Regions from separate parts of the Serratia sp. NCCP-200 genome, predicted to be linked through region 4. Evidence: predicted binding sites of a transcription regulator. Region 4 holds the regulator's gene; each other region holds the start of a gene.

Region 1 (8,201 bases), on a different contig from region 4:
ATGAAGAGGGTACGTAATGAGATGGGCCTAACCAACGTTGAGGTGATGGTGCCGTTTGTGCGTACCGTGGCTCAGGCGGAGGCCGTGGTGGCAGAGTTGGGGCGTCAAGGGTTGAAGCGCGGCGAGAACGGGCTGAAAGTGATTATGATGTGTGAGATCCCTTCCAACGCCTTGCTGGCCGATCAGTTCCTTGAGCACTTTGATGGTTTCTCTATCGGTTCCAACGATATGACGCAGCTCACGCTGGGGCTGGATCGCGATTCCGGAGTGGTCTCTGAGCTGTTTGACGAGCGCAATGAGGCGGTCAAGGCGCTGCTTTCCATGGCGATCCAGGCGGCCAAGCGTCACGGCAAATATGTCGGCATCTGTGGACAAGGCCCGTCAGACCATGCGGACTTTGCCGAGTGGCTGATGGATCAGGGGATTGATAGCCTGTCGCTTAACCCGGATACCGTGGTGCAGACCTGGGTTAATTTGTCACAAAGAAAGTAAACCTGAATAACAACGTCTATTGAAAACATAAAACCGCCGGTTAAACCTGGCGGTTTTTTTATATTGGCGGGTTATTTTGCACAAAAAAAAGCCCATCAAAAGACGGGCAAAGACTACACACAGCAATTCAGTGATTCGAGGTTACCTTGTTAGCTGACTTGACTGGCAAACAATGCATGGAAAGCAATGATTTTCAGCAAGATAGAGTTTCATACTAGGCAGTTATCTGGCGCGCGTCATTAAGAATCGTCCCAATCAAACAGCCTGGTTTGTAATGGTTCATTGTGAGAACAGGTACTTGAATGGCATCTATTATTGCAGCAGGTGAGTCAGCAGAATAATTATCGGGAACGATGCGGTGGGGAATGGGAATATTTTGATTAATCGCCTGCCCAATGAATGAGCAGGCGATGTAGGGATCACAACTGTTCTAAATCTTTAGCGACTTCTTCAAGATCGGCGGTGGGCTCCGGAGCTTCGTTCACCCAGGCGCTCACCAACCGATAGGAGACCGCCAGCACGACTGGGCCGATAAACAGGCCAATCATCCCGAAGGCCAGCAGGCCACCGATAACGCCTGACAAGATCAGAATCAACGGCAGGTCGGCACCCATGCGGATTAGCGCCGGGCGCAGGAAGTTATCCAGAGTTCCGACCACACAGCTCCACACCAATAGCACTGTGCCCCAGGTGGTATCACCGGTCCAGTACAGCCAGATAATGGCCGGGATCAAGACCAGCAATGGCCCCAGTTGGGCGAGGCAAAAGACGAACATCACTACGGTCAGCAAGGTGGCCGCCGGAATCCCGGAAACGGCCAGCCCAATGCCGCCCAGGATCGACTGCACCAATGCGGTGACCACCACGCCTAACGCGACTGCACGGATCGCTTGCCCGGCCAGTAACACGGCCGCGTCGCCCCGAGTGGAAGCAAGGCGTACGGCAAAATGGCGGATCGCCATGCCAACCTGCTCACCGCGGGCGTACAGCAAGGCGCTGAACAGTAACATTAGCGAGCAGTGGATCAGGAAACGGCCAATATGTGCTGCCTGGGTGACAAACCAGGTGGCGGTCTGGCCGAAGTAAGGTTGAATTTTGGCCACCAGAGCGTTACCACCGGTGTTCACCAACAGATGATAGCTGTTATAGACTTTGTGCCCAATCACCGGAATGGAGCGCAGCCACTCCAGCTGTGGAACGTGGAGCTGGCCCGGCGAGTTCACCCAGGCTACGATTGGCGCGCTGTTATCCACCACGCTGCTGATCAGCAGGGCAATAGGCAGCACAAACAGCAAGAGCAGCAGGATAGTCATCGCCACCACTGCCAGCGACCGGCGGCCCCAAAGTAGGCTCTGCAGTTTAATCAATACCGGCCAGGTGGCGATCACCACCATCGATGCCCAGGCAAATCCCAGAATAAAGGGTTGAATCACCCAAAAACTGGCGACGATCATAATGGCGATAAACAGCACACCAAAAATTATCGTCGGTAAATCGTAGCGGCGTTGCGGTTGTGTCATGAATGCGTTTTCATCCTAGTGAGTTAATTCCTTGGTACCCTTTTATCATGGAGCATTTTTGGCAACTTTCACAGTCAGTAGCACATTTTGCCGTGGAACGTCATTTTCGGTACCACCTTTCACTATTTAAAGCGTAGCCATCGGCTGCGCTATCATTTTCCCCGCCAAATAATGCCAAATTCAGGATGTACAAGCGGCAAAACACCCGCCATTATGAGGTAGATAGCGATGATGCAGGGGCGGGAAACGGCCCTTGCGGTTATCGTGATAATAAAAGACAGGGGAGGGCCAGTTCCGGGCCCGATTAAGCAATTAAGAGCAGACAGAGTCAAACAAGCGAATGATCCCACAAATTTCTCAGGCATCCGGCCTCGTTCAACGGGTGCTGGACTTTTTGGCCGCGTTAAAACAGAGCGGATTCAACGGCGATACCGCCACTAGCTATGCCGATCGGCTGACGATGGCGACGGACAACAGCATTTATCAACTGTTGCCCGATGCGGTGGTGTTTCCTCGCTCAACCGCCGATGTGGCGCTTATCGCCCGGCTGGCCGACGAGGAGCGCTTCAAGGCGCTCACCTTCAGCCCGCGCGGTGGCGGCACCGGCACCAATGGGCAGGCACTTAACACCGGCATTGTGGTTGATATGTCGCGCTACATGAACCGCATTCTGGACATCAACGTCGAGCAGGGTTGGGTGCGGGTAGAAGCCGGGGTGATTAAAGACCAGCTTAACCAGTATCTGCGGCCGTTCGGCTATTTCTTCTCGCCGGAGCTTTCCACCAGCAACCGCGCGACCCTGGGCGGCATGATCAATACCGACGCGTCTGGCCAGGGCTCGCTGGTATACGGCAAAACTTCAGACCACGTGCTGGGGCTCAGGGCGGTGTTGCTGGGGGGCGAAATGATCGACACTCGCGCCATGCCGACGCCGCTGGCGGAAACGATTGCCCAGGAAGATACGCCAGAGGGGCGGATCTACCACACCGTGCTGAACCGTTGCCGCGAGCAACGCGCACTGATCCTGGAAAAATTCCCCAAGCTTAACCGCTTCCTCACCGGCTACGATCTGCGCCACGTGCTGAGCGACGATCTGCAAACCTTCGATCTGACCCGCATTCTTACCGGTGCCGAAGGGACCTTGGCCTTTATCAGCGAAGCGCGGCTGGATATCACACCGCTGCCGAAGGTGCGGCGGCTGGTAAACGTCAAATATGACTCTTTCGATTCGGCCCTGCGCAATGCGCCCTTTATGGTGGAAGCCAAGGCGCTGTCGGTGGAAACCATCGACTCCAAGGTGCTGAATCTGGCCCGCGAAGACATCGTCTGGCACTCGGTCAGCGAACTGATCACCAACGTGCCCGATAAAGAGATGCTCGGGTTGAACATCGTTGAGTTTGCCGGTGATGATAAGGAACTGATCGACGGCCAGATGGAAGCGCTGTGCGAGCGTCTGGACGATCTGATCTCCGAGCAACAGGCTGGTGTGATCGGTTATCAGATTTGCGGCGATTTGACCGGCATTGAGCGCATCTACAATATGCGCAAAAAGGCGGTTGGGTTGCTGGGTAACGCCAAAGGGCAGGCCAAGCCCATCCCGTTTGCTGAAGATACCTGCGTGCCGCCGCAGCACCTGGCTGACTATATCACCGAGTTCCGCCAACTGTTGGATAGCCATAACCTGAGCTACGGTATGTTCGGCCACGTTGATGCTGGTGTGCTGCATGTGCGCCCGGCCTTAGATATGTGCGATCCCCAGCAAGAAGTGCTGATGAAGCAAATATCTGACCAGGTGGTGGCGTTAACCGCCAAGTATGGCGGCCTGTTGTGGGGAGAACACGGGAAGGGCTTCCGGGCGGAGTATAGCCCGGCGTTCTTCGGCGAGGAGCTCTATGAAGAACTGCGCCGCATCAAGGCCGCGTTTGACCCGCTCAATCGCCTCAATCCGGGGAAAATCTGCCCGCCGCTGGGCGTAGATGCCGTGATGATGAAAGTCGATGCGGTGAAACGTGGCACGTTGGATCGCCGCATCCCCATCGATGTCCGCACCTCGTTCCGTGGCGCGATGGAGTGTAACGGCAACGGACTGTGTTTCAACTTTGATGTCCACAGCCCGATGTGCCCATCGATGAAGATCACCGCGAATCGGATCCACTCGCCGAAAGGCCGTGCGGCCCTGGTGCGCGAATGGTTACGGTTATTGGCAGAGCAGGGCGTGGACCCCGTCGCACTGGAAAAGCAGTTGCCGCAGCAGCGCCTCAGCTTCCGCACTCTGGTTGAGAAAACCCGTAATAGCTGGCATGCAGGCAAGGGCGAATATGACTTCTCCCATGAAGTCAAAGAAGCGATGTCTGGCTGCCTGGCCTGTAAAGCCTGTTCGACCCAGTGCCCGATCAAGATCGACGTGCCGGGCTTCCGTTCGCGCTTCCTGCAGCTTTACCACACCCGCTATCTGCGCCCGATGCGTGACTACGTGGTCGCTGGCGTCGAGAGCTATACCCCGTTGATGGCCAAAGCGCCAAAGGTGTTCAACTTCTTCTTCAAGCAGCCATGGGTGCGCGAACTGAGCCGCAGCAGCATCGGTATGGTGGATTTACCATTGCTATCCAGCCCAACGTTACGCCAACAACTGTCGGGCCATAGCGCGTTCAGCATGACGCTTGAACAGTTGGAAGCATTGAGCGAAAGCCAGCGCGAACAGCATGTGCTGGTGGTGCAGGATCCGTTTACCAGTTATTACGATGCCCAGGTTGTGGCAGACTTTGTACGGCTGGTGGAAAAGCTGGGCTACAAGCCGGTGCTGTTGCCTTTCTCACCGAACGGCAAGGCACAGCATATCAAAGGGTTCCTGACGCGCTTTGCCAAAACGGCGCGCAAGACAGCGGACTTTCTTAACCGGGTAGCCAAACTGGGGATGCCGATGGTGGGTGTCGATCCGGCGTTGGTGCTGTGTTATCGCGACGAGTATCAAGAAATTCTCGGGGCCGAGCGGGGTAATTTCCAGGTGCAACTGGTTCATGAGTGGTTGCAACAGTTGCTGGCAGAACGAGCGGAACAGCCTGCCACCGGGGAAGCCTGGTATCTGTTTGGCCACTGTACCGAAACTACTGCATTACCGGCGAGTACCCAGCAGTGGGCTGCCATCTTTGCCCGTTTTGGCGCCAAGTTGGAAAACGTCAGCGTGGGTTGCTGTGGCATGGCGGGCACTTACGGTCACGAAGCCAAGAATCTGCAAAATTCCCTGGGGATTTATGAGCTATCATGGCATCAGGCGCTACAGCGTTTGCCAAGGCAACGCTGTCTGGCGACCGGTTATTCTTGCCGCAGCCAGGTAAAACGCATTGAAGGCAATGGCGTGCGGCATCCATTACAGGCACTTCTGGAGATGATTGCGTGAAGCTGTGGAAACGTGAAACAACGCTGGAACAACTCAACCAAAGCGGTGAAGGATGCATGGTGGCCCATGTGGGCATTCAGTTTACCCGCTTGGAAGATGACTATTTAGAGGCGGTGATGCCCGTCGATCACCGCACTACCCAGCCGTTTGGCCTGTTACACGGTGGGGCTTCGGTGGTGCTGGCCGAGTCGATGGGCTCAATGGCAGGGTATCTGTGCACCGAAGGGGAACAAAAGGTGGTGGGGTTAGAGATTAACGCCAACCACCTGCGCGCGGTATTTAAAGGGCAGGTGCGCGGGGTTTGTCGTGCGTTACACGCTGGCCGCCGCAATCAGGTCTGGCAGATCGAGATCTTCGACGATCGCGATCGCCTGTGCTGTACCTCGCGGCTGACCACGGCAGTATTGGAGTAATACCTACCCCGCAGGTTATCGCCTGCGGGGCAAACGTTACAGTTGGAACGGTACCCGTTTCACAAAATCCTTCTGAAAAGCGGTAGCCTTGTCCCAGCCGCCTTCCATCGAATATTTCTGGCAAATCAGCGTTAGCGTATGCCGGGCAAAATGATAGCACTGCACGCGGAACAGCTGACAGCGCTGTGGGTTGTTGATCTCGACGATCAGCCGGTTATGCAGTTTGCTCAGCGCATGCAGATAACTCTCGTCATCGCCATTTTCCAGGCATAAATTCGCCATGCCAAGGCTGACACCGTTGTAACGCTTCAGATGATTGATGTTGCATTCCGGCCGCTGTAGCGCCGCTTCCGCCATATAGAAATCCACCGTGGCATCACGGATGTTGAACTTGTATTCATCAATTTTGCCCAGCAGCCACGCATTCATCGAGATAGCCATAGGTCCACGCCCAATTAAAGCTTAATGATAATCATTATCATATTTGCAGCTGTGGCGATGATCAATGCTCCCCTCAGTTTTTTTTCTGTTGTGGGTCTTTTGACCGCCACGGGCTAAAAACACGCGAGCGACTAGACTTAAAGCAGGGAAAGGCATTTTTCAGACAGACAAAATGCAGAAATAGGTATTTTCTATGAATGTTTAAAACAGACGACTTATCCGGCGCTATAACCTTGTCGGGGCAGCGGGATAAGCCGTACGAGATATGATGAATTGCAATGAATTCAGAGGGATAAAAATTATCCCCGTGTCTATTTTGCCTGGATGCGCCATCGATTTATCGTGTTGCCGAGCGTAAATCCGGGCGTTTGGTAAATACCCCCGCAAAACAAACGGTTGAAGTGATAATCATTATCACTAACATGGGCGGTAAGCCAGATCGGCTGTAGTAAAACACGAATGTGAGGTAGGCCATATGCATACGGAAGATGTTGGTACTTTTTCCTTGGCAGACAACGTCTGGCAAGGCATTTCGCTGAGCGACAGCGCGGTGAAGCAGATAATCAGACTCATGCAGCAGGATGCTCAGGTGAAAGGGCTGCAACTCGGCGTCAAACAATCTGGCTGTGCGGGCTTTGCCTACGTACTGGATTTGACCCGCGAACCGGCCAGCGACGATCTGTTGTTCGAACGCGACGGGGCCAAGCTGTTCGTGCCGCTCAAAGCGATGCCGTTTATCGATGGCACCACGGTAGATTTTGTTCGGGAAGGGCTGAATCAGATGTTCAAATTTAATAACCCTAAAGCTCAGAACGCCTGCGGGTGCGGTGAGAGCTTTGGCGTTTAAGCGATGCAATCAACATGACACGAAGCAACGTAGAAACAGCGAAAGATGTACCGGCTTGGGTCAGCGAAGGTCGCTACAAGGAAGGATTCTTTACCCAACTGGCCACCGATGAGTTGGCCAAAGGTATCAACGAAGAGGTGGTACGCGCCATCTCGGCCAAGCGTAACGAACCCGAGTGGATGCTGGAATTCCGCCTGGAGGCTTACCGTGCCTGGCTGCAAATGGAAGAGCCACACTGGCTGAAAGCCAACTATGACAAGCTGAACTATCAGGATTACAGCTACTATTCAGCGCCGTCCTGCGGCAGCTGTGATGACTCCTGCGGTTCTCAGCCTGGGGCGGAGCAGCAGCCTGGTGCCAGTTCGGAAAACGGCTACCTGACCAGCGAAGTTGAACTGGCGTTTAATCAGCTAGGTGTACCGGTGCGTGAAGGTAGCGAAGTCGCGGTAGACGCCATTTTCGACTCGGTTTCCGTCGCGACCACCTACCGTGAAAAGCTGGCGGAGAGCGGGGTGATCTTCTGCTCGTTCGGTGAGGCCATTCACGACCATCCAGACTTGGTACGTAAGTATCTGGGCCGAGTGGTGCCGCATAACGACAACTTCTTTGCCGCACTCAACGCTGCGGTGGCTTCCGACGGCACCTTTGTTTACGTGCCGAAGGGCGTACGCTGCCCAATGGAGCTTTCCACCTATTTCCGTATTAACGCCGCGAAAACCGGCCAGTTTGAACGCACCATTCTGATTGCCGATGAAGGCAGTTATGTCAGCTACATCGAAGGCTGCTCAGCGCCGGTACGCGACAGCTATCAGCTGCATGCGGCGGTGGTTGAAGTGATCCTGCATAAAGACGCCGAAGTGAAGTATTCCACGGTGCAAAACTGGTTCTCCGGCGGCGGCGAAAGCAAAGGCGGTATTCTTAACTTCGTCACCAAGCGTGCGCTGTGTGAAGGCTCAGGGTCCAAAATGTCCTGGACACAGTCTGAAACCGGCTCAGCCATCACTTGGAAATACCCAAGCGTGATCTTGCAGGGCGACAACTCGATCGGTGAGTTTTTCTCGGTGGCGCTGACCAGCGGCTACCAACAGGCG
Region 2 (8,201 bases), on a different contig from region 4:
TGCAGACTACCGGGCCTAACGGACGATGGCTGTCATTGGCGAAGTCGTCACGCACTTGGCCAGCATAGTAATGCAGAAAATCTACCGCCTCACGGACTTCTGAGATGGCGTTATTGAAGGTTTTACCCGCTTCGCGCACCAGGATCCCCAGCAGGCTTTGCAGTTGGCTTTCCATCAGCTCTGCCGCGCGTTCTAAAATGGCGGCACGTTCGGAAGGTGGGGTGGCAAACCAGATCGGCCCGGCTGCGGCGGCAGAGTCTAATGCACGGCTGACTTCACCTTCGGTGGCCTCACGCACATAGCCGACAATATCACCCGGTTCGGCTGGGTTGATCACCGGTTGTTCAACTCCTTGATCCAACGGAGCATCGATCATCGGTTCAGCACGCCATTGCTGGCTTGCGCTGGTGAGCAGGGCGCTGGACAGCGAAGCCAGCCGCTGTTCGTTGGTGAGATCCAGACCGCTGGAGTTAACGCGTTTTTCACCATATAGCTCACGTGGCAACGGAATACGCGGATGTGGCAAACCTATGCGGCCTTCGCTAGCCGCCATGGCCTCGACCGCGCTGACCGGATCGGCCACCAGTTCATCGAGCGGCAGGGTGGCATCGGCGATACGGTTAACGAATGAGGTATTGGCCCCGTTTTCCAACAGACGGCGTACCAGATAGGCCAGCAGCGTTTCGTGCGTGCCGACCGGCGCATAAATACGGCAAGGGCGGTTCAGCTTGCCGTCGGCCACTTTGCCTACTACCTGCTCGTACAGCGGTTCGCCCATGCCGTGCAGGCACTGGAATTCGTACTGGCCCGGATAGTAGTTATTGCCTGCCAGATGATAAATGGCGCTCAGGGTGTGGGCGTTGTGGGTAGCAAACTGCGGATAAATCAGGTTCGGCACCGCCAGCAGCTTGCGGGCGCAGGCCAGATAGGAAACGTCGGTATACACTTTGCGGGTATACACCGGGTAGCCTTCCAGGCCATCCATCTGGGCGCGCTTGATTTCGCTGTCCCAGTAAGCGCCTTTAACCAGGCGGATCATCAGGCGACGACGGCTGCGGCTGGCCATGTCGATCACCGCATCAATGGCAAACGGGCAGCGCTTCTGGTAAGCCTGAATAACAAAGCCGATGCCGTTCCAACCGGCCAACTGTGGCTCAAAGCACAGCTTTTCCAGCAGATCGAGGGAGATCTCCAGGCGATCGGCCTCTTCGGCGTCGATATTGATGCCGATATCGTATTGACGTGCCTGCAACGTCAGCGACAGCAAGCGTGGATACAGCTCTTCCATCACGCGATCGTACTGAGCGCGGCTGTAACGTGGGTGCAACGCTGAAAGTTTGATCGAGATGCCTGGGCCTTCATAGATGCCACGGCCATTGGAGGCTTTGCCGATAGCGTGGATGGCTTGCTGATAGGAAACTAGGTAAGCCTGGGCATCGGCTTCGGTCAGTGCGGCTTCACCCAGCATGTCGTAAGAGTAACGGAAACCTTTGTCTTCCAGCTTGCGCGCGTTGGCCAGCGCTTCGGCGATGGTTTCACCAGTCACAAACTGCTCGCCCATCAGGCGCATCGCCATGTCGACCCCTTTGCGGATCAACGGCTCGCCGCGCTTACCGATGATGCGGTTAAGTGCGCTGGAGAGATTGGCTTCATTATGGGTAGAGACCAGCTTGCCGGTAAACAGCAGGCCCCAGGTCGCGGCGTTGACGAACAGCGAAGGGCTGCGGCCAAGGTGGGAGTGCCAGTTGCCGTTGCTGATTTTGTCGCGGATTAACGCATCACGCGTTGGCTTGTCTGGAATACGCAGCAGCGCTTCGGCCAGGCACATCAGAGCCACCCCTTCCTGAGAAGAGAGTGAGAACTCCTGCAGCAACCCTTGCACCATACCGGCACGGCCGTTGGCACTCTTCTGGTTACGCAGTTTTTCGGCAATGCCATAGGCCAGTTTATGGGTGGCCTGTGCCAGATCGGCGGGTAAACGCGCCTGTTCCAGCAGCATCGGCACAGCTTCAGTTTCCGGGCGGCGGTAGGCAGCGGTAATAGCTGCGCGAGTGACGGATTGCGGCAGGATCTGTTCGGCAAATTCAAGGAAGGGTTGATGAGACTCTTCAGGAACCAGTGGCGTGACGTCATCCGCTTCTGCCTGGCCGGCAGCGGCCGGCGTCGGGATTTCTGGCAGATCGGAACCACTCTCCAGACGTTCAAGATAATTGAAAATAGCCTGCTTGATTAACCAGTGTGGTGTGCGGTCAATTCGTTGTGCCGCGCTTTTGATGCGATCGCGGGTTGCTTCATCGAGCTTCACGCCCATTGTGGTAGTGCCCATGCCAATCCAGCTCCTGTGTTTGGAACTCCTCCCAACCTGCCAGATTAGGGGCGATCCATAGTGTAATGAGGTTATTGATGCCGACAATATCCTGCATGTTGCAACTTTGTGCAACCTTGTTAAATGTAGCCAGTGGCGAAGTGTGACTCCAATCGATCTTTTAACATCTTGAGCGCTACGGATGACGGGTTGATAAGTGGGGGAACTGTGCTGGGTGGGGCCTATTCCCCTGTATTAATCAGGGTTAAGTAAGAGGTGCAACTCATTTCGGCTATGACGAGTGCAACCCTGGCAGCGAATAAATGTGACCTGGCGTGAGTTTCGTGTGACTTTTTTGTTAAATGTCTTGTTGGTTGTTGATTGCCTCATCTAGGATAGCCAGCGTTCAGACCATGATGGGTATAAACGCTGTTCGCCCGCCACCATCGCAATGCGCCCCGTTCCGGCGCCTGGCGGGTGAAATTACTGACATAAAAATACCCGATAACTTTCAATAGGCTGCTAACATACGGCGGCTTGAAAGGGAGAAGGGAATAAAAATGGAGAGTTAAGATAATGAACACACCTATGCTGGTGACCTTCGTGGTCTACATCCTTGGGATGGTGGTGATCGGCCTGCTGGCCTATCGTGCCACTAACAACTTTGACGACTACATTCTGGGTGGCCGCAGCTTGGGCAGCGTGGTAACCGCGCTCTCTGCCGGGGCATCCGACATGAGCGGCTGGCTGCTGATGGGCTTACCGGGCGCGATTTTCCTTTCTGGTATTTCGGAGAGCTGGATCGCCATCGGGCTGACCATTGGTGCCTACCTGAACTGGAAGTTGGTGGCAGGGCGGTTGCGTGTGCATACCGAAGCCAACAACAACGCCTTGACGCTGCCGGATTATTTCACCAGCCGTTTTGAAGATAACAGCAAACTGCTGCGGGTGATTTCCGCCATCGTGATCCTGGTGTTCTTCACCATCTATTGTGCTTCCGGCATTGTGGCCGGTGCGCGCCTGTTTGAAAGCACCTTCGGCATGACCTACGCCACCGCGCTGTGGGCCGGGGCAGCCGCCACCATCCTGTATACTTTTATCGGCGGGTTCCTGGCGGTCAGTTGGACCGATACCGTGCAGGCCAGCCTGATGATTTTTGCGCTGATCCTTACGCCGGTGATTGTGATTATCGCCGTGGGCGGCATCGACAGTTCGATGTTGGTGATCGCGGCTAAAAACCCGGCCAATCTGGATATGATGAAAGGGCTGAATCTGGTAGCGATCCTGTCGTTGCTGGGCTGGGGTCTGGGCTACTTTGGGCAGCCGCATATTCTGGCGCGCTTTATGGCGGCGGACTCCCACCGCACCATCCGTAGCGCTCGCCGCATCAGTATGACCTGGATGATCCTCTGCCTGGCGGGGACCATTGCGGTTGGCTTCTTCGGCATTGCTTACTTTGCCAATAACCCGGATCAAGCAGGCAATGTGACGCAAAACGGCGAGCGGGTGTTTATCGAACTGGCCATGTTGCTGTTTAACCCATGGATTGCCGGGATCCTGCTGTCGGCCATTCTGGCGGCGGTAATGAGCACCTTGAGCTGTCAGCTGCTGGTTTGTTCGAGTGCGATCACCGAAGACCTGTACAAAGCCTTCTTGCGCAAAGGGGCCAGCCAGCGTGAGCTGGTGTGGGTAGGGCGTGCGATGGTGCTGGTGGTAGCGCTGGTGGCGATTGCCTTGGCGGCTAACCCGGAGAACCGCGTGCTGGGTCTGGTCAGCTATGCCTGGGCCGGTTTTGGTGCCGCATTTGGCCCGGTGGTGCTGATCTCGGTGATGTGGTCGCGTATGACCCGTAACGGCGCACTGGCCGGTATGCTGGTGGGGGCGATCACCGTGATCGTCTGGAAGCAGTACGCCTGGCTGGATCTGTATGAAATCATTCCAGGCTTTGTGTTTGGCTGTATCGCCATCGTGGTGGTTAGCCTGATGGGTCGCCAGCCTTCGGCAACTATCACCAAACGTTTTGATCTGGCAGAGGCCGAGTTCAAAACGGTCTAAATCCGCCTTAATCTCTCCCCGGCAATCGGGGAGAGATCGGCTTTTCTCCTCACGACTCTCATCAAGCTGTAACAACTAGCGACATTTGATTAATAAAAATCACACTTCCGCCTCTTGTTTTTCTTTTCAGTAGAATGATAATCACTATCGTTCTGGTTTACTTTTCTTTACATTGCCGCAGCCTGGTTACTCAGCGCCAGCGGCTGACTACAAACGCCTTTTCAGGGGTTAATATTCTATGTTTGTTCCTTTCCTTATCATGTTCCGTGAGGGGCTGGAGGCTGCGCTGATCGTCAGTTTGATCGCCAGCTATCTGAAGCGGACTCAACGCGGTCAATGGCTTGGTGTGGTATGGATTGGGGTAATCGTCGCCGTTGCTCTGTGCCTGGCGCTAGGTATCTTCATCAATGAAACCACCGGCGAGTTTCCGCAAAAACAGCAAGAGCTGTTCGAAGGGCTGGTAGCGGTGGTGGCGGTGTGCATCCTGACCTATATGGTGTTTTGGATGCGCAAGGTTTCCCGCTCGGTGAAGGTGCATCTTGAAGGGGCGATCGATAACGCCCTCAACTCGAGTAAAAGGCAAGGGTGGGCGTTGGTGGCGATGGTGTTTTTTGCCGTTGCCCGTGAGGGGCTGGAGTCGGTGTTCTTTCTGTTGGCTGCGTTTCAGCAGGATGTGGGCATTGCCGCGCCAATCGGTGCGATGCTCGGACTGGCGTGCGCCATCGTGGTGGGCATGCTGATCTATTGGGGCGGCATCAAACTGCACTTGGCTAAATTTTTCAAATGGACCAGTCTGTTTATTCTGTTCGTGGCTGCGGGCCTGGCCGCCGGGGCGATCCGTGCCTTCCACGAGGCTGGATTGTGGAACCACTTCCAGGACATCGCGTTCGACCTCAGCAACCAGCTATCCACGCATTCACTGCTGGGCACCCTGTTAGAGGGAATGTTCGGCTATCAGGAAGCGCCATCGGTCAGCGAAGTGGCGGTCTATTTCCTGTATCTGATCCCTGCTCTGATTTTCTTTTTCCTGCCGCAGCGTACGGAGTCCTCTGCGATCCCGGCGCAACGCAAGACACATCACTAATTTACTAGGGAATTCCGTATGTCTACTCCGTTATTTCGCCGCAAGGCATTGCATGCCGCATTACTGGCCGTTCCTGCTTTCGCGCTGAGCCTCAACGCGCTGGCGGCGGATATCCCTCAGATTAAGGTGACCGTTAACGACAAACAGTGTGAGCCGATGCAGTTGACCCTGCCCGCCGGTAAAACCCAGTTTGTGGTGCATAACACCAGCCAGAAGAACCTGGAGTGGGAAATCCTCAAAGGCGTAATGGTGGTGGAAGAGCGTGAAAATATCGCGCCAGGTTTCACCCAGAAAATGACGGCAAACCTCGAGCCGGGTGAATACGATATGACTTGTGGGCTGCTGAGCAACCCGAAAGGCAAGCTTGTCGTCACGGCTGCGGGAGCGGTAGCTGATGGCAAACCGAATGTGATGGATCTGGTTGGCCCGATTGCCGAATATAAAGTCTATGTCACCAAGGAAGTTGAAGGGCTGGTCAAGCAAACCAAGCTGTTCACCGATGCGATCAAAGCCGGTGATGTGGCCCAGGCCCGCAAGCTTTATGCGCCAACCCGTCAGCACTACGAGCGTATCGAACCGATTGCCGAGCTGTTCTCCGATCTGGACGGCAGCATCGACGCCCGTGAAGACGACTATGAGAAAAAAGCCGAAGATCCGAAATTCACTGGCTTCCACCGTCTGGAGAAAGCGCTGTTTGCCGACAACACCACCAAGGGCATGAATGAGTATGCCGATGGTCTGTACAAAGACACGCTGGAATTGCAAAAACGCATCGGTGAACTGACCTTCCCGCCAAGTAAAGTGGTGGGCGGCGCTGCTGGCCTGATTGAAGAAGTGGCAGCCAGCAAGATCAGCGGTGAAGAGGATCGCTACAGCCGTACCGACCTGTGGGATTTCCAGGCCAACGTCGATGGCGCCCAGAAGATTGTGAACCTGTTGCGTCCGCTATTGGAAAAGGCCAACCAGCCACTGCTGGCCAAGATCGACGCCAACTTTAAAACCGTCGACACCATCCTGGCTAAATACAAGACCGCAGAGGGTTACGAGTCTTACGAGAAGCTGACTACCGCGGATCGCAATGCGATGAAAGGGCCGATCACTACGCTGGCAGAAGACCTGTCACAGCTGCGTGGCGTGCTGGGTCTGGATTAAGGCTGAGCATGATGAACAACAAGCCCGGCCCGCATAACGGGCCGTTTCCTCAAGATGAGCAGGCCGCTTCGCCTTCGCGTAGGCGGTTGTTGCAGGGGTTGGGCATGATGGGCGGTGCTCTGGCGTTGGCGGGGCCATCCCTGGCGCGGGCAGCAGAAGAGCCACTGGCTACCTCGCAGGACGAACGCTGGCAAAAACAACCGTTCTACGGCCAGCACCAAGCCGGTATTTTGACGCCGCAGCAAGCGGCCATGATGCTGGTGGCTTTCGACGTGTTGGCGACCAACAAACAGGATCTTGAACGGCTATTTCGTCTGTTGACCAGCCGTATCGCGTTCCTCACCAGCGGCGGTAAGGCACCGGAGGTCGATCCCAAGCTGCCACCGTTGGATTCGGGCATTATGGGGCCAGAGATCTACCCCGATAACCTGACCATCACCGTTTCCGTTGGCACCTCGCTGTTTGATGAGCGCTTTGGCTTACAGGCGCAGAAACCGCTGCACCTGCAAACCATGACGCGTTTCCCCAACGACTCACTCGATGCTGCCCTGTGTCATGGTGACCTGCTGCTGCAAATCTGTGCCAATACCAATGAAACGGTGATCCACGCGCTGCGCGATATCATCAAGCATTCGCCAGACTTGCTCAGCGTGCGCTGGAAGCGGGAAGGTTTTATCTCGGCTCACTCGGCCCGCAGCCGGGGCAAAGAGACGCCGATTAACCTGCTGGGCTTCAAAGATGGTACCGCCAACCCAAAAACCAGCGATAAGCCGTTGATGGATCAGGTGGTGTGGGTCGGTAATAAGGCGGGGGAACCTGCCTGGGCCGTTGGCGGTAGCTATCAGGCTGCGCGTATTATTCGTTTCCACGTTGAATTTTGGGATCGGACGCCGTTGCAGGAGCAGCAAACCATCTTTGGCCGTGAAAAACACAGCGGTGCGCCGTTGGGGATGAAGCACGAGCATGACGAACCGGACTATGCCAAAGACCCGGAAGGTAAGCTGATCCGCATGGATGCCCATATTCGGCTGGCCAACCCGCGCACACCGCAAACCCAGAGCAGCCTGATGCTGCGCCGTGGCTACAGTTATTCGTTGGGCGTTTCCAATTCGGGGCAACTGGAGATGGGCCTGCTGTTTGTCTGTTACCAGGCTGACTTGGAGCAGGGTTTCCTGACGGTGCAGAAACGCTTGAACGGTGAAGCGCTGGAGGAATACGTTAAACCTATCGGTGGCGGCTATTTCTTTGTGCTACCGGGCGTCAAGACGAGTGGCGATTATTTGGCCAGCGGCTTGCTGCAGGCTTGAACAGCTAAGTTTTTCAGCATAACAGAGAAGCGCAGCGCAAAGGCTGCGCTTTTTTATGTGCTCAATTTTTAATCCGGAAACCTAAATGTCATTCGCCGGGATTAATACCAATATATTGATATTTAACAATAAAATAATTTAATGCCAAGTCGTTTTCGCTTTGATATAGTGGTGTTGCAGCGGGTTAAAACAAAAAATATTAAATTTTTTTACATTTTAGCAACGCGGCGCGGTTGAATGTCATTATACTGTAATCATCTGGCGGTAGTTTTCACACGGTGCACAGCTTAGTGCTGTA
Region 3 (8,201 bases), on a different contig from region 4:
GCTCAAGCAGCAGGAAGTGAAAAACTTCACGGCGGAAGATTATCGTAGCGAGCGCGTGTGGGTGAAAGCTCGTGACGGCGTCGAGGTGCCAGTATCTTTGGTTTACCGTGCTGACCGTTTCGCACATGGGGCGAACCCGCTGATGGTCTATGCCTACGGCTCCTATGGCAGCAGCATGGATCCGGCATTCAGTGCCAGCCGCCTCAGCCTGCTGGATCGTGGTTTTGTCTTCGCGCTGGCGCATATTCGCGGCGGTGCCGAGCTCGGGCAACTCTGGTATGAAGACGGCAAGCTGTTCAACAAACAAAATACCTTTAACGACTTTATCGACGTCACCAAGGCATTGGTAGAGCAGGGCTATGGCGATACTGACCGGGTGTTTGCAATGGGCGGCAGTGCCGGTGGCTTGCTGATGGGCGCGGTAGTCAACCAGGCTCCTGAGCTGTTCAATGGCGTAGTGGCTCAGGTACCGTTTGTGGACGTGGTCACCACCATGCTGGATGAGTCCATCCCGCTCACCACCGGTGAATATGACGAGTGGGGCAACCCAAACGACAAGGCGTATTACGATTACATCTTGCAGTACAGCCCTTACGACCAGGTGAAAGCGCAGGATTATCCGCATATGCTGGTCACCACCGGGCTGCATGATTCGCAGGTGCAATACTGGGAGCCTGCCAAGTGGGTAGCGAAACTGCGTGAGTTGAAAACTGACGATCGCCAACTGCTGCTGTATACCGATATGGATGCTGGCCACGGCGGTAAGTCTGGGCGCTTTAAGGCTTACGAAGATATTGCGCTGGAATATGCGTTTATTCTGGCGCTGGCGGAATAAATCATCGCGGGCAGGAGACTGCCCGCCTGATTAACCCAACAGATAGTATTTCAACGTGTGTTTCATATCCGGGCTGAGATCGTCGATGGATTTCAGCATCCAACGCAGATAGCCAGGATCGTCCAGCGCCACCTGCTCAATAGATTGCCCACGATATTTGCCGAACTTGAATTTTTTCAACAATACCGGCTGCTCGGTGATTTCCAGCATCTGTTCTGGCGTCCAACCGGAGTCCTGCACAATGCGTTGCAGCAGTGCGGCGGTGACGTAGCAGTCGTACAGTGCGCGGTGTGGATAAAGCGCGGTATCCTGCGGCAGTTGTACATCCAGATTCAGCGCATAGCGCAGGTATTGATTACCATATTTAATGTCTGGGTACAGCGTACGTGCCAGCTTGAGGGTACAAATCCAGGCACCGTTCATTTCCGGCAGCATGGCACGATCAAAGGCGGCGTTGTGCGCAACATAATATTGGCTGCCCTGGTAACGCCCAATGGCGACGGCGATACGCGGCTTGCCCTCAACCATCTGCTCGGTGATGTGGTGAATGGCCATGGCGTCCAGGCCGATAGGCCGGTCTGGGCTGATCAGGTCGCTCATCGGATTAGTGATTTGCCCGTCGATCACGTCAACGGAAGCGACTTCCACTACGCCGCCGTCTAGCCCACAGGTTTCAGTATCGATTACACGTAACATCATGATGTTCCCAGCTAAAGTCTACTGCCTAGCTTAACGATATGGGGTTGCGATGCCAACCTGTCTTTTCGCAGGCAACAAAAAACCCGCCTCGGCGGGTTTAACTACGGTCAGAAACTGATTTACTCACCAGATGTAGACGCCTGTCCTTTTTTGGAACGTTTCTCCGCTTTTTTCTCGGCTGGGGTTTTCAACGGCTTCTTCTTCGCATTTTTCTTGCTGTCCATTCCCTTACTCATGATGGCCTCTTGGTTAACCTATGGTTGGGTGGCTTGCTGGACCATTAACTCCCTCGCGGCCATCATATGCAAGCAGCAAAGGGTATGGAAACGTCAACGCCTTGTTTATCCAATGATTATTTATTATTAACCTTTATGTGTTAAAAATGTTATAATGTAACAAACTTATGTACACGGAGTGTGCCATGACAGTCATGACATTATTAAGCGAGCAACAACTGCTGGCGATGCCAGAATCTGATTACATGAATACGGAGCAGCGGGCGTTTTTCCGCCAACGCCTATTGGACGAGCAACAAAAACTCTGGCAGCACATCGACGTGCTGAAACGTGATATCGACAGCGGCGATATAAGCGGTGACGAAGCGGATAAAGCCGCGCGCGAAGAAGATCTGCGCCTGCTGTTCCGCCAATTGGATCGGGAAACCCGCCTGTTACCCAAGATGGCCGCCGCCCTGCAGCGCCTGGAAACCGGTGATTTCGGTTATTGCCTTGAAACGGGTGAGCCTATTGGCCTGCCACGTCTGTTATTGCGCCCGACGGCGGAGCTGAGTATTGAAGCCAAAACCGCACAAGAAATGCGCGAACCCCATATGCGTAAAAGCAAGTCGACTTCATTTTAAGCAAACGCGCACTAACATGTTGGTATAGGTGGAGGTTTTAGCGTTTTACCGTTGACCTGATGAGCGGCTTCGGCTTTGATGAAGGTATCACTCACAGAGAGACGTACGCGCCATGGAACAATTACGAGGTTTGTACCCGCCATTATCCGCCTATGACAGCGGTTGGCTGGATACTGGAGATGGGCACCGGATCTACTGGGAGCTGAGCGGCAATCCAAACGGTAAGCCTGCGGTCTTTATCCACGGCGGGCCTGGCGGTGGTAGCGCACCTTATCATCGCCAGCTGTTCGACCCGCAGCGCTATAAGGTTTTACTGTTCGATCAACGCGGCTGTGGTCGTTCCAAACCACATGCCAGCCTGGACAATAACACTACCTGGCACCTGGTCGACGATCTCGAAAGACTGCGTGTCATGGCCGGAGTGGACCAGTGGCTGGTCTTTGGTGGCTCCTGGGGTTCCACGCTGGCGCTGGCCTATGCACAGACGCATCCGCAACGCGTCAGCGAGATGGTGCTGCGGGGGATCTTCACGCTGCGTAAGCAGGAGCTGAGTTGGTATTATCAAGACGGCGCTTCCCGCTTCTTTCCGGATAAATGGGAGCGGGTGTTGTCTATCCTTTCGGAGGAAGAGCGCAAGGACGTGATTACTGCCTACCGTCAACGTCTGACTTCACCGGATCTGCAAGTGCAGCTTGAGGCTGCCAAACTGTGGAGCGTGTGGGAAGGAGAAACGGTAACGCTGTTGCCAAGCGGTGCTTCCGCCTCCTTTGGCGAAGATGATTTCGCGCTGGCCTTTGCCCGTATTGAGAACCACTACTTTAGCCATCAGGGCTTTCTCGACAGTGATGACCAGCTGTTGAGCAACGTCCCGCTGATCCGTCATATTCCGGCGGTGATTGTCCATGGTCGTTACGATATGGCCTGTCAGGTACAAAACGCCTGGGATCTGGCCAAGGCCTGGCCAGAGGCTGAACTGCATATTGTCGAAGGGGCAGGGCACTCCACGGATGAACCGGGTATTTTGCACCAGTTGATGCTGGCTACCGACCGTTTCGCTGGCCCCTCACCCCAACCCTCTCCCACAGGGAGAGGGAGCTGTTAGTCCCTGCTCATTTGGAGGCAAATTGGTAACTTTAGCAAAATCGGTCGCCTCCTCTGCTGGCTACCGACCGTTTTGCACAACCCTTTCCCACTGGGAGAGGGAGACGTTATTGGAGGTAAATCGGTAACTTTAGCAAAATCGATCGCCTCCTGATCCAAGGTGAGTCGCAAGAAATTTTAAACACACTCGATCGGTTCCCCATTTGGAGGTAAATCGGTAATTCTAGCAAAATCGGTCATCTCCTCATCCAAGGTGAGTCGCGAGAAATTTCAAACACACTCGATCGGTCCCCCATTTGGAGGTAAATCGGTAACTCTAGCAAAATCGGTCATCTCCTCATCCAAGGTGAGTCGCGAGAAATTTCAAACACACTCGATCGGTTCCCCATTTGGAGGTAAATCGGTAACTTTAGCAAAATCGATCGCCTCCTGATCCAAGGTGAGTCGCGAGAAATTTTAAACACACTCGATCGGTTCCCTCTCCCTGTGGGAGAGGGTTAGGGTGAGGGGTCATTACTTCATTTTAGGTTCGTAAGGCAGGCGAGAGAATTTGTGTGATTCGACGCGATAGTGCATCACTCGCTCGCGGAAGTAGTCTTGCAGATGCTTTGGCTGCTCACGCTCCACCATCTCAGGGATCACCGGCATATTGTAGCGTTCCTTGAATGCCACTCCAGACGCGGCCAGATCAACGTTCACCTTGTCCATCTCGTCTTTGGAAAGTTCTGCCAGATTGTAACCCATGGGATCCTCCTTCTAGTGTGTAACGGCAACTCAGCGCAGAAGGTAATCTACCGTGCCGCGCTTGGCAAGCTTCTCAAGCCAACCTATCCCTGTCATCTTCAGACTCTGAGTATAGAGTCATTACAAAAAGCAGGGTGATATAATGTTTAAGCCTAATGACGTTGTTTTATTTTGTTAAATAAGAATGATTCGTCTTCCTGCAAATATAAAGATGAAAATGATTATCATAATAATTTAATGTTAAATTGAGTTTTTTATAACGCATTGAATTTATGGCTAAATTAACTTTTAAATAAATGAATGTAAATCAAGTGTTTTTATTTTGTATTAATCAAGGCATAATGTGGTCAATTAAATTTATGACCTGCAAAAATAATAGGGATCCTCATGCTAACGCAAGCAATGACCACGAAACTGAATGAGCAACTGAATCTGGAATTCTATTCCGCCAATTTGTATTTGCAAATGAGCGCCTGGTGCAGCGATAAAGGCTTCGAAGGTGCCGCCGCATTCCTTAAAGAACATTCACGCGAAGAGATGCAGCACATGCAGCGTCTGTTCGACTACCTCAGTGATACCGGGGCTTTGCCGCTGATCGGCAGCATTTCTGCACCACCGGTAGAGTTTGAATCACTGGCGGACGTTTTCCAGCAGACTTACGAGCATGAGCAACTGATCACTCGTCAAATCAATGAACTGGCGCACGTGGCTATGACCACACAAGACTACTCAACCTTCAACTTCCTGCAATGGTACGTTGCCGAACAGCACGAAGAAGAGAAGCTGTTCAAATCCGTGCTGGACAAGTTGGCGCTGGTAGGCAGCAGCGGCAAGGCACTGTTCTTCATTGATAAAGATCTGAAGAGAATGGGTGCTGAGGCAGTAAGCGGTAACGGCCAGGCCTGATAACCCGCTTTTGTCATCAATCTGAAAACCGCGTACTTTTCCCCGTACGCGGTTTTTTTTGCCCTGCGTTTATCGGTCAGTGATAGCGATACGTGCTGCCAGATCGCAAAATATCAGTGATGTGCTCGACTTGCCGATTCACCGTCGTTATGATTTAACGCGATACGCTACCGGGAGGTAGAGAGTTATAACAGTGAGTTACCCACTCCTTCTGCTGTTTACCCGTGGCGCAATCACAGTGGTGGGTTGAGGCTGCGGAAACATCGCTCCGCGTAACCGGTCTTGGCCCTTATCACCTACATAATTGATAAAGGACTCCTCCGTGATCGCTAAAATTCGTTCATCCTATCGCCTGCTTTCCACCATTTTTGTACTGTTTGTCGGCTTGTCTTCTCAGCAGGCGTTGGCGCATGCCCACCTGAAAGTACAGACTCCGGCGGCAGATGCCACCGTCAGCTCTGCGCCAAAAGTGCTGACGCTGAATTTCTCCGAAGGCATTGAGCCTAACTTCAGCGGTGTGAAAGTGACCGGCCCAGATAACGCCGTGGTTAAAACCGGCAAGCTGGATCTGGATCCAAGCAACAACACCCAGATTAACGTACCGATTGAAAGTGAACTGGCTGCGGGGAAATACCAGGTCAGCTGGCACGTGGTTTCCGTTGACGGTCATAAAACCAAAGGTCAGTACAGCTTTACCGTTAACTAAGCTATGACTCTGGCGACCCTGTTTGTGCTGTGTCGCTTTGTGCACTTTACGGCGGTGATGCTGATGTTTGGCGTCAGCCTGTTCACCGCCGTCCTGTCGCCACAGCGCCTTTCCCCGATAATCACCCGCGATTTGCGCCCGCTGCTGCTCGCCTCGACCTGGATCTCCGCATTAACCGCTTTGCTGATGCTGGCTATTCAGGCCGGCTTGATGGGCGATGGCTGGGCGGATACCTGGCAATTGAGCATTTGGTGGGCGGTGTTGGGCACCACTTTTGGTGAGGCCTGGTGCTGGCATCTGGGGTTTTCCCTGCTGGCCTTGTTAGCCTTGCTGTTGCCTGCGGCAAAGCGGGGGCAAGCGCTAGCGCTGTGCTCGGCACTGCTACTGGTCAACATGGCGTTTATCGGCCATGCGGCGATGCATGCGGGCATATTGGGAATAGCACACCGAGTTAACCACGCTTTGCACCTATTAGCGGCAGGTTACTGGTTCGGCAGCCTATTACCGTTGTTGCTTTGCCTGCGCTACTTGCCACAACCGCAATGGCGTAGCGATGCGGTCGCCACCTTGATCCGTTTCTCCCGCTGGGGCCATGTTGCCGTGGTGCTGGTGATCGTCACGGGCATAATCAACAGCCTGATCATCCTTGGCCGCTGGCCAGTCGATCTCGATTCCGCCTATCAACGCTTGTTGTTAGTTAAAGCCGGGCTGGTGGCATTGATGGTGATGGTGGCATTGGCAAACCGTTACGTTATCGTCCCCGCAATGCGCACCTCCCCCAATCTGGCACAGCGCGGGTTGGTGATCGCCTGTTGGCTTGAGGTGACGTTGGGCGCTGCGGTGCTGCTGTTGGTGAGTTTATTTGCAACCTATGCACCGGTATGACATTGCGCCTTGCCGGATGCCCCCAAACTGCGGGAAAATCGATTTAAATCGCAACTTAAGGCCAAAAACATGAAATCTGTAATTCTTGGTATTGCGCTGTTGGCAACGGCGTCGAGCGCGCTGGCGGCAGATAAGCTGGTTAACGTCACTAAGCTGGAGTACGGCAAACAGTGGGCGTTCACCAAAGAGGAGGTCACGCTGCAATGCCGCAAAGGGGCCGCCTTGTTCGTGCTCAACAACAGCACCCTGATGCAGTATCCGCTCAATGAAGCCGCAGAAGCACAGGTGAAAGCGGGGCAGCAGCGTGCCCAATCGCTGGATGTGATCCTGTTGGATGATGCCAACAACCCAGGTCATAAAATGAATGTGCAACCTTTCCGCGAAAGAGCAGAAAAACTGTGTGCTGACTAATCAGCTAACCACCCGATACTTATGCAAAAGTTTACGGGTGGTGACGAGATGTACGTAATTAATTTCTGTTTGTAACTATCACTTGTGTGCGCTGGGCTGGCAAAACTGGCACCTTGGACTATTCTTAGATTGCACGGTTGAACAAACCTTGCATAAATGCCAACTTTTAGCGCACGGCTCTCTCCCAAGAGCCCTTTCCCTAGACCGAGTATAGGAATCGTACTCGGTCTTTTTTTATTCTTTTGATTTATAACATTTTTTTATCCGCTACACGAAAACCGTTACCCCTCACCCCAACCCTCTCCCCGAACACATCTTAGGCAATATTAACGTTTCCACAGGGAGAGGGAGCTAGTCCGCAACCGTAGTCAGGCACTGTATCAACATGTAGCACGTAAAGTTCCCTCGTCCTTTGGGAGAGGGCTAGGGTGAGGGGACAATCACCACGGCTGCATTGATCAATGCCCATAACATCATCGGTAAAAACGTGAACATTCGCAGCTGGGTGCTTTTATATTTGCGTACTACGGACGAGGTTTATCACCTTTATTAGCACTGTGAGTGATAAAGATGGTTGAGGCTACAGAAGTGCATTGACCGTAAATTAGCTGATGATAGGATGTTGCCACTTGTAACGCACCTCATAGGGAATGGATTGAATGAAGAAGATTATAGCATTTTGTTTTATCACGGTAATGATGAGTGGATGTGCCCAAAAGGTTGATCCAGCACTTCAGGCAGAAGTCGAAAAGCCACTGATCTGTAAGGATGATAAGGAGTGTGATTTATACTGGAAACGCTCACAGTTCTGGGTGGCGACCAATTCCAATTGGAAGGTGCAAACGGTAACCGATACTATAATTTCAACCCACAACCCTGCGCCCTATAGCCCTTTATTGGCATATCAGATAAGCAAGATGCCCAATGAAGATGGTACATCGAGAATATTTATAAAACCGTTTTGTGCCAACATGCTTGGTTGTGAGCCTAACCCAGATATGGCAACCGTTGCATTCAAAAGATTTGTGAGAACCGGTCAGTAAACGTCGAGTAGT
Region 4 (8,201 bases):
GCGGCCTCTCGCCTTACGTGCAGGATAGCTACCGCGATGACATCGCCCGCCAGTTCCCGCAGGCACGCGCCTATGTGGTTGCAGGCACCGGCCACTGGGTCCATGCAGAGAAACCGGACGCTGTATTAAGGGCAATCCACCGCTTTATTGACCAGCCGTGAGCTCAAGTGGCGAAAAAACGCGCTAGAGAGAATAGCTTAGCGCGTTTGTAGCTAAGTTAGGCATTGTCGTCGCTCCATCTGCTGGGGTAATATGGCGCGCTATAATTTTGCCACCCTGTCCAGGTGTGAAGCTGCGCTTGGCTGGGGGTGAATTTGGGTTAGGGTTTATTGGCCCGAATTGTGTAAATCGAACCGTCTGGAAGCGTAAACCGCTTTTTGATGCAAACTCCCTTGCAGTAGCGCAACAATGGCAAAAGAACAAACGGATCGCACGACGCTGGATCTGTTCGCAGATGAACGCCGTCCAGGGCGCCCGAAAACCAACCCGCTTTCCCGAGATGAACAGCTTAGAATTAATAAGCGCAATCAGCTACGACGGGACAAAGTGCGTGGATTACGGCGTGTGGAGCTGAAAATCAACGCAGACGCGGTAGATGCTCTCAACAAACTGGCCGACCAGCGCAATATCAGCCGCAGCGAATTGATCGAACAAATGCTGTTGGCCCAACTGGCAGAAGAACAGCCAGAACACTGATCTCTGCTGCCGCAAACGCGGCACGGCGTTAAGGATGACGCCAGATCGGTTCCACCTCCGCAGAGGCATCGCATAAACGCGATAAAACCTCAGGGCAAATTTCTGGCATGATACGCATTTACGGCTGAGCAAACCTGCCCTTGGCAGCGCCTCAGGCCGCGTTTACGCAACACATTCATTTGAATTAAAAGGTTATCTTTACTATGGCTCATGTAGGCATTTTCTTTGGCAGCGACACTGGCAATACCGAAAACATTGCCAAGATGATCCAAAAGACGCTTCAGCAAAAATTCGGCAACGACGTGGCAGAAATCCACGACATCGCCAAAAGCAGCAAAGAAGATCTGGCAGCGTTTGATATCCTGCTGCTCGGTATCCCAACCTGGTACTATGGTGAAGCCCAGTGCGACTGGGATGATTTCTTCCCGACGCTGGAAGACATCGACTTTAACGGCAAGCTGGTGGCGCTGTTTGGCTGTGGCGATCAGGAAGACTACGCGGAATATTTCTGCGATGCGATGGGCACCATCCGCGACATCATTGAACCACGCGGTGCGGCCATCGTCGGCCACTGGCCAACCAAAGGCTACCATTTTGAAGCCTCCAAGGGTCTGGCAGACGATGATCACTTTGTCGGGCTGGCCATTGACGAAGATCGTCAACCTGAGCTGACCAACGAACGTGTAGACGCTTGGGTCAAGCAAATCAGTGAAGAGCTGAGCCTGGCCGAGATCGTCGGCTAAGCCTCTGCCCCGGCGGATACGTAACACATGGTAGGGGCGCCGTATAGCGCGCCCTTCTGTTATCGGCATCACGGATTAGAGCAATAGAAGCTACAAGTTTGTAACTTCCTACCTCGCCACGGTAGACTGAGACATCGGTTTATCCCATCCATCAAAGCTTTGCATGGTTACCCTGGTAAAGTGCAAAGATATGTTTGTTAACAACCGGCGGTTTCTATTTGCAGCAACCGGTTCTATAATGAGACGCAATTAACGCTTTGTGCCAACCGATGCCATAGGCGAGAACGCCTCAACTTGATTAGCATAGTAACAGGACTGAATCCGCATGACTGATAACAACTCCGCATTGAAGAAGGCTGGCTTAAAAGTCACTCTTCCGCGACTCAAAATCCTGGAAGTCTTGCAGGATCCGGCATGCCATCACGTCAGTGCGGAAGATCTGTACAAAAAACTGATAGATATGGGCGAAGAAATTGGCCTGGCCACGGTATACCGTGTGCTGAACCAGTTTGACGACGCAGGTATTGTGACCCGCCACAATTTTGAAGGTGGCAAGTCGGTTTTCGAACTGACTCAGCAACACCACCACGATCACCTGATTTGCCTGGACTGCGGCAAAGTGATCGAGTTCAGCGACGAATCCATCGAAGTGCGTCAGCGCGATATCGCCAAGCAACACGGTATCAAGCTCACCAACCACAGCCTGTATCTGTACGGCCACTGTGAAACCGGTGATTGCCGCGAGAACGAAACGCTGCACAATAAGAACTGATCCTGGCCCGCCAGAACGCGAAAACCGCCTACACGGCGGTTTTTTTATGCCTAAATGACAGATAAAAAAATCCCCGGACAGGCCCGGGGAAAAATATCCACTCAATTATCACAATTGCAGTTAGCTCTCACCTCGCACTCTCTCCGCCCATCTACCGACACGTAGGCGGGCGGAGTTCTCACTTACGCTTTCACTGGCTCGGCACGGCTAAAGCGTTTGCCATCCGGGCTAATCGCACGGATTTGCACATCACCCGCCACCGCTGGGCGAGCTTTGTCGTCATAACGCTGCCACTGTTTGCCGCCGTCGGTGGAATATTCAATTCCCAGGCCCGGCAGAGCAATATTCGCCTCCAACTTGCCACCGATGATGCGTGCCCCTGGGACCGGAAGGCGATAGCTCACGCCCGCTTTATCCATCTTGGCCAGCTCACGTTGGCCAATCAGGTTGGCAAAGCGCAGCCAGTCCTTATCAAGGGTTTTGGTATCGACCTGATGGGTTTCGCCGCCTTTGTACTCACGGCCAGCTTTGTAATCCTGCTCCCAGCTGGCACGGTGCCATGCACGTTCTGCAAGCGACACGGCACGTGGGTAAATCATGTATTCCATCTGCTGGTCGGTACGCACCACTTCGCTCCACAGCTGGGCGGAAAGACCATATGCACCCGGCCATGGTTTGTCGCTCTTGGCGGTGAAGTGGTTACCGTCACGGTCAACCGAGGTTTCGGCGTTCTGCGGCAGGTTGTTCGGCGCAAAGCTGAAGATCTTCTGCTCGTCGCTGAAACGGGTGCCCCAATAGTAACCGTGCTCGTCCGGGCTGACTTCATACGGGAAGTCCATATAGACGTAGTCCGGGTTAGAAATCACCACGTCATAACCCTTGTTCGCCCAGTCGTTAGCCGAGTCGAAACCACCCCAGTACAGGGTATCCCAGAAGTTCACCGCCACATGGTTGGTCGCGAAGGCCTTCGAGTCTTTGGCATCTTTCAGGCCGTCCTGCCACGCCTGCATTCTGTCAATGCCGTGTGCTTTCACCAACTGGCTGACTTCCAGACCGAAGTAGCTCGGCAAGTGTTCCATATCTTCCACTTTGCCGTCTTTGATGATGGCCTGGCAAACCTGCGACTTGGCCCACGGCTTGTCTTCTTTGCTCAGGTCGAGGATACCCTTGCCCGCTTCCGGATTTTTCACGTCGGTATAGCCAGCGCCCAGACGGATGTTCTTCGCTTCGTCCCCACCAAAGTGCCAGGTTTTCAGCGGTTGGCCGGCCTCTTTGTGCATCTGGGCCACTTCGCCAATCACTTTGTCCACGAAGTTTTTGGACGAATCCAGGCATGGGTTCAGGTAGCTCTGGCGGTTGAAGTACTGCACCGAGGTGGTATTGGAGGTATCGGTCGGATCCACCAGGCGGAACTCGTTGGCTTCTTTCTCTTTCCCTTCGGCAAGCAGTTTCTTGTAGCGAGCTTCCATAGAAGTAATCGCCGCACGGGCGTGCGCCGGCATGTCGATCTCAGGGATCACTTCAATCTGGCGTGCCTGAGCATATTTAACGATATCGATATAGTCCTGACGGGAGAAGAAGCCACCGTGTGGTGCCGGGCCAGAGCCGTATTGTGGCATCAGGCAGGTGGTTTCGCTCAGGTCATGACAACGCTGGCCGCCCACTTCGGTCAACTCTGGCAGGCCAGGGATCTCAATGCGCCAACCTTCGTCATCCGTCAGGTGGAAGTGGAATTTGTTCAGCTTGTAGGCTGCCATTTGATCCAGCAGGCGCAATACGGCGTCTTTTTGGTGGAAGTTACGCGCCACGTCCAGGAAGATGCCGCGGTATTGGAAGCGCGGTGCATCTTTGGCATCCAGCGTCGCGATCTTCTTGCTGCCATCCGAAGGGATTAACGACAGGATGGATTGCAGACCATAGAACACCCCAGTCTGATCGAAACCGACGATCTCGGCACCTTTCTCGCCGATCTTCAGCTGGTAGGCACCAGGCACGGCCTGATCGCCTTTGAATGCAGCTGGCTTGATATCCGTCTTGATTGGATAACCGCTCGCCTGGCTCTCAATGCCCAGCAGTGCAAAGCGCTCGGCTGCTGCATCTGCCGCTGGCTTGGTCAAGGCGCTCAGTTCCAGCGCCACGCCTTTGCTCAGGTCAATATCCTTCGCATGGACTTTAACTTCCATCGGGGTTGGGATGATTTGCCCACGCAGCGATGCCATCGGCAACACTTTCAGATCCTGGTTCTTGGTGAAGCGGCTTTCCGGCACCATCAGAATGTTGTTGTCATCCTTGGTACGCTTCCACTGGTCACCGGTGAACGGGGCAACAAACTGGTGAACATCTTCGGTATCGGTATTCGACAGGATCTTCGGCTGAGCATCGCCGGAAGTGGCATACCAGCGCGGCAGGAAGTCGGTGCGGAACAGTTGCCAGTATTCAGCGATAATCGGGATTTCCACCGCCTGATTGGCCGGGAAGCTGGTGAATTTGTCCGTCGGTTCCAGCTTATACAGATCGCCGGTGATGTGGGTGATTTTGAACTGGTCGTTATCGACCTTCAGCGTCTGGCGCGGGCTGTGGAAATAGATCGCCCAGTCTTTATCTTTGATTTCCTGATTGCCGTTGGTCAAGGTGATCAGCACCTTGTGGCAGGACGCCCAGTCTGCACCCAGCTTGGCACAGTCCACGCCGTTCTCGGCAGCACGGTTGTCCAACATTTTCAGATTGACCTGCAACTGGCTGAGTTGATCAACCACCTGCTGATTGGCCATGGCAGAACCTACGCTGCCCAATAGTCCAACGGTAGCCGTCAGGGCGGCGAGAGCACTCATCTTAAACTTGTTCATCTGCAACCTCTTGCGTAATCAGTTGTTGTTAGCGCGAATTTCTTTCCAAATCTTGCCGCATTTGGCGTCATACGCCTGGCCATTGCCGGTATGGGCGGCCTGGATGCAGCTTTGGTAATCCAGCACCCGCACGGTTTCCTGCTCAGCGAACTGTTGGTGCTGTTTCTCTTGCTTCAACACGTTCAGCACCGCCTGGCAGGCCTGCAATTTCTCTGGTGAACCTTCCGCGGTATTGATACAGGCGCTGTAGGCCTGGCGCAGCTTGACATCTTCCGGTGGCGCGACGGATTGCGAGCAGGCGCTAAGCCCGGCAACCGCAGCGATAATCAGCATCAGTTTTTTCATGGTTAAAGTCCTGTGGCATTTCCCCGGCAGCCTGGCCACCGGGGAGCGCATTAGAAGATGGTGAACGGTGCGATAACGATGAATTTGACGTCTTTCTCATCCTGGAAGATGTTGCCGTAACCGCCGCCCCAGCTTGGGATATCGGAATGGTTGTCATACTGCGTGAAGTGCAGTTTGAACAGGGTGCCTTTGGCGCGTCCGTCCTGCATGGTGTACATCGCATCCAGGCTGTAAGCGCTCTCTCTCAGGCGCTGGCTCTGATCGTAAATCGGGTTGGTGCTTGGCTTGGCGTCCCAGGCGTAAACGTAGGAAGCGCCGACGGCCATGCCAGGCAGGTTCCAGTTGCTCAGGTCATACATCACGCCACCGAACACGGCTTTTTCGCCGTTGGCGTTAAAGTCGGAGCGGTTATCCCACCAGATATCGAGGCGGCCGTTTGAGGAGGCGTAGGTCGGGGTCATACGCTGCAGGAAGAAGCCTTGGTTACCTTCCGCCTTGACCATGGTGCCTTCCAGACGCCAGTTGAACTGGCCGGTGGTATAACCGAAGGTCAGCGCCTGCAACCATGCCAGACCATCATAGATGCTGTTCGGATCGCGATTATCACCGATGCGGTCTTCTGCGCCGTAGAACTGGTAGCTGGTGGTCATTGGGTTGCCGGCCAGGTCAAACTTGTAAGACGCCTTGGTGAAATACTGATTCACGTAGCCTTGCGCCTGGCCAAACGCGGCTTCCAGCACCAGGTCGTTTTTGAAATCATATTTGGCACCCAGCGAGTGCAGGTAGGAAACGTCGGTCTTGCGATCGTTCTGACGGAAGTCGTCCATCTCGATGTGCCAAGGCGCTTTGTACTTGTTGGTCCACATGTAGGAGAAACTCAACGCACCTGAATCGCCATAGTCAAAGTTGGCACCGGCTTCAGCCCCCTGGTAGGTACCCGGCATAAAGCTCCAGTGCGGGGCCAGCAACGTTTGCCCGGTTGGCTGGATATAACCGGCACGCGCCCAGACCGGGCCATACTTGAACTTACCGGCCGCTTTATACAGGCTGATACCGCTTTTATCGCCGGAGTAATCTTCATCATAGGTACGGTTACGGCTGGAGAACGCGATTTCGTTCGGGTGGCCACTCTCGCTGGACTCTGCCATTTCGATGGCGGTGAACGCCGCCACATCTATACCAAACATGTCCGCCGCATAGCCGGAGGTGAAATCCAGGTTGGCGTTCCAGGTAGAGTGAGAGAGGTTGGTTTTAAAATCACCGGTTTCAACGTCTTTACGATCGCGTTGACGTTGCCAGTAATAGACCCCACCGGTCAGCGTAGAATCGTCGATAAACCCTTCCGCTTGCGCTTCTGGGGCCATAACGAATCCGCTTCCTAATATTGCACCCGCGACTGCGAGCGCCAGCGTTTTACGCTGAGCACCGTGCGTACCCATAAGAAAATTCCTCTTTGACTTTGACTTTAAAGTGCGCCCGCCTGCGTTCACCACTGCCCTGCACGGTCGCTAATATAAAAACCCTAATCGGGTAAAATTGTGCCGGGTGATAAAATTCACCTCGGCCTTGATACTGTAGCTAGACTATTTTTCGCGACGCGAATTATCAAATGAAAAGTGAGAGAGATTTGTCAAAGTATGACAAGGTGCACACATTGATGATAATTCGTTACAATAATGAGCAAGGTCACTATTTATAAATAATTTCGTATAAAATCAGATAATAAAAGCTTAAAAAAGCTAATCCCCTGTGGATTGAAAGGTTTCAGCAAGCGAAAAACGCCGATTGGTGCTTAAAATGAGAGCGCTCTACAAATGATATTAATTCGCATCGCGAATATATAAGTCGAGATGATGAAAAATGATACGCAGTGATAACCAAGTTAATTCTTAGAAAAAAACAAGCGTGATCACCGCTAACAACAGCGCAAGGGAGGGTTGGTTTTAGGGATAAAAAAGCCGAAAAGGACGCAGCCTGTGTGCACGGGGCTAGGTGCGGAAATTTGTAGGGGACGAACATGTTCGTCCCAAGTGGGTCAGACGGTTAACCCTCCGTCGAGGATCAGGCTCTGTCCTGTCATATAACGACTGTCATCACCGATCAGAAATACCGCGGCCCTGGCGACTTCGCTGGCCTTGCCCAAACGCCGCAGCGGGATTTGTTTGCGCAGCGCCTTCAGCGCCTCCGGTGGGATCACGTCTGTCATCTCGCTGTGAATTATCCCAGGCAGCAGGCAATTCACCCGGATGTTAAAGCGCGCCACCTCCAACGCCAGCGACTTGGCCAGGCCTATCATCGCCGATTTACTGGCAGCGTATGCCGTCTGCCCCACATTGCCCTTGATGCCCGTTACCGAAGACATCAGTACGATAGCTCCTTCCCCCTGCCCCATCATGGCTGGCAGCAGGTGCCGGTTCCAGTAGAATACGGCATTGAGGTTAGTGTCGATCACCTGCCGCCAGCGCTCGCTCGTTTGTTGGATATGCAAACTGTCTTGGGCGATCCCCGCATTATGGATCACAGCCACAGGCGCTCCGAGGCGGGTCAACAGTTCTGGTGCTACAAGGTTCACCGCCTGCTCATCACTACCATCGCAAACAACGCTTTCCACCCAGCCAGGCAAACCGGCACAGGCCTCAATCACCTCGGCTGAGGGCGATTGATCGCTACGGCAAGTCAACACCACGTTCCACCGTTTGGCCAACTCTTCCACCAGCGCGCGGCCAATCCCCCGGCTACCACCGGTCACTAATACCCATTGTCTGGTCATAGGCTTATTTATGCTGTTCGGCCAGAGAT

What was found. The regulator Fur, encoded in region 4, represses iron uptake genes when iron is present. The targets are predictions, from matches to a motif close to ATAATAATGAGAACNACTATCAA.
Region 1: sufA (Fe-S cluster assembly scaffold SufA) is a predicted target of Fur. The motif match lies at 6,665-6,687, and genes of this name have one in related genera.
Region 2: efeU (iron uptake transporter permease EfeU) is a predicted target of Fur. The motif match lies at 4,489-4,511, and genes of this name have one in related genera.
Region 3: ftnA (non-heme ferritin) is a predicted target of Fur. The motif match lies at 4,450-4,472, and genes of this name have one in related genera.

What each region holds. Positions count from the first base shown of each region.
Region 1 is NZ_BAAKUJ010000003.1:344,341-352,541, forward strand. It holds gene ppsA (phosphoenolpyruvate synthase) at 1-492, shown strand, start outside; gene ydiK (AI-2E family transporter YdiK) at 912-2,012, opposite strand; gene ydiJ (D-2-hydroxyglutarate dehydrogenase YdiJ) at 2,353-5,409, shown strand; gene menI (1,4-dihydroxy-2-naphthoyl-CoA hydrolase) at 5,406-5,822, shown strand; gene AC6HVW_RS11770 (hypothetical protein) at 5,859-6,263, opposite strand; gene sufA (Fe-S cluster assembly scaffold SufA) at 6,739-7,110, shown strand; gene sufB (Fe-S cluster assembly protein SufB) at 7,125-8,201, shown strand, end outside.
Region 2 is NZ_BAAKUJ010000001.1:974,233-982,433, forward strand. It holds gene putA (trifunctional transcriptional regulator/proline dehydrogenase/L-glutamate gamma-semialdehyde dehydrogenase) at 1-2,326, opposite strand, end outside; gene putP (sodium/proline symporter PutP) at 2,882-4,360, shown strand; gene efeU (iron uptake transporter permease EfeU) at 4,599-5,444, shown strand; gene efeO (iron uptake system protein EfeO) at 5,463-6,596, shown strand; gene efeB (iron uptake transporter deferrochelatase/peroxidase subunit) at 6,608-7,903, shown strand.
Region 3 is NZ_BAAKUJ010000001.1:1,065,541-1,073,741, forward strand. It holds gene AC6HVW_RS04960 (S9 family peptidase) at 1-835, shown strand, start outside; gene exoX (exodeoxyribonuclease X) at 866-1,534, opposite strand; gene AC6HVW_RS04970 (TraR/DksA C4-type zinc finger protein) at 1,956-2,393, shown strand; gene pip (prolyl aminopeptidase) at 2,506-3,495, shown strand; gene AC6HVW_RS04980 (DNA polymerase III subunit theta) at 4,008-4,238, opposite strand; gene ftnA (non-heme ferritin) at 4,626-5,144, shown strand; gene yobA (CopC domain-containing protein YobA) at 5,467-5,850, shown strand; gene copD (copper homeostasis membrane protein CopD) at 5,854-6,735, shown strand; gene AC6HVW_RS05000 (YebY family protein) at 6,805-7,146, shown strand; gene AC6HVW_RS05005 (hypothetical protein) at 7,806-8,189, shown strand.
Region 4 is NZ_BAAKUJ010000002.1:455,701-463,901, reverse strand. It holds gene ybfF (esterase) at 1-161, shown strand, start outside; gene ybfE (LexA regulated protein) at 409-696, shown strand; gene fldA (flavodoxin FldA) at 900-1,439, shown strand; gene fur (ferric iron uptake transcriptional regulator) at 1,765-2,211, shown strand; gene AC6HVW_RS07425 (beta-N-acetylhexosaminidase) at 2,394-5,057, opposite strand; gene chiQ (ChiQ/YbfN family lipoprotein) at 5,076-5,402, opposite strand; gene chiP (chitoporin ChiP) at 5,453-6,841, opposite strand; gene AC6HVW_RS07410 (SDR family oxidoreductase) at 7,438-8,172, opposite strand; gene AC6HVW_RS07405 (acyl carrier protein) at 8,177-8,201, opposite strand, start outside.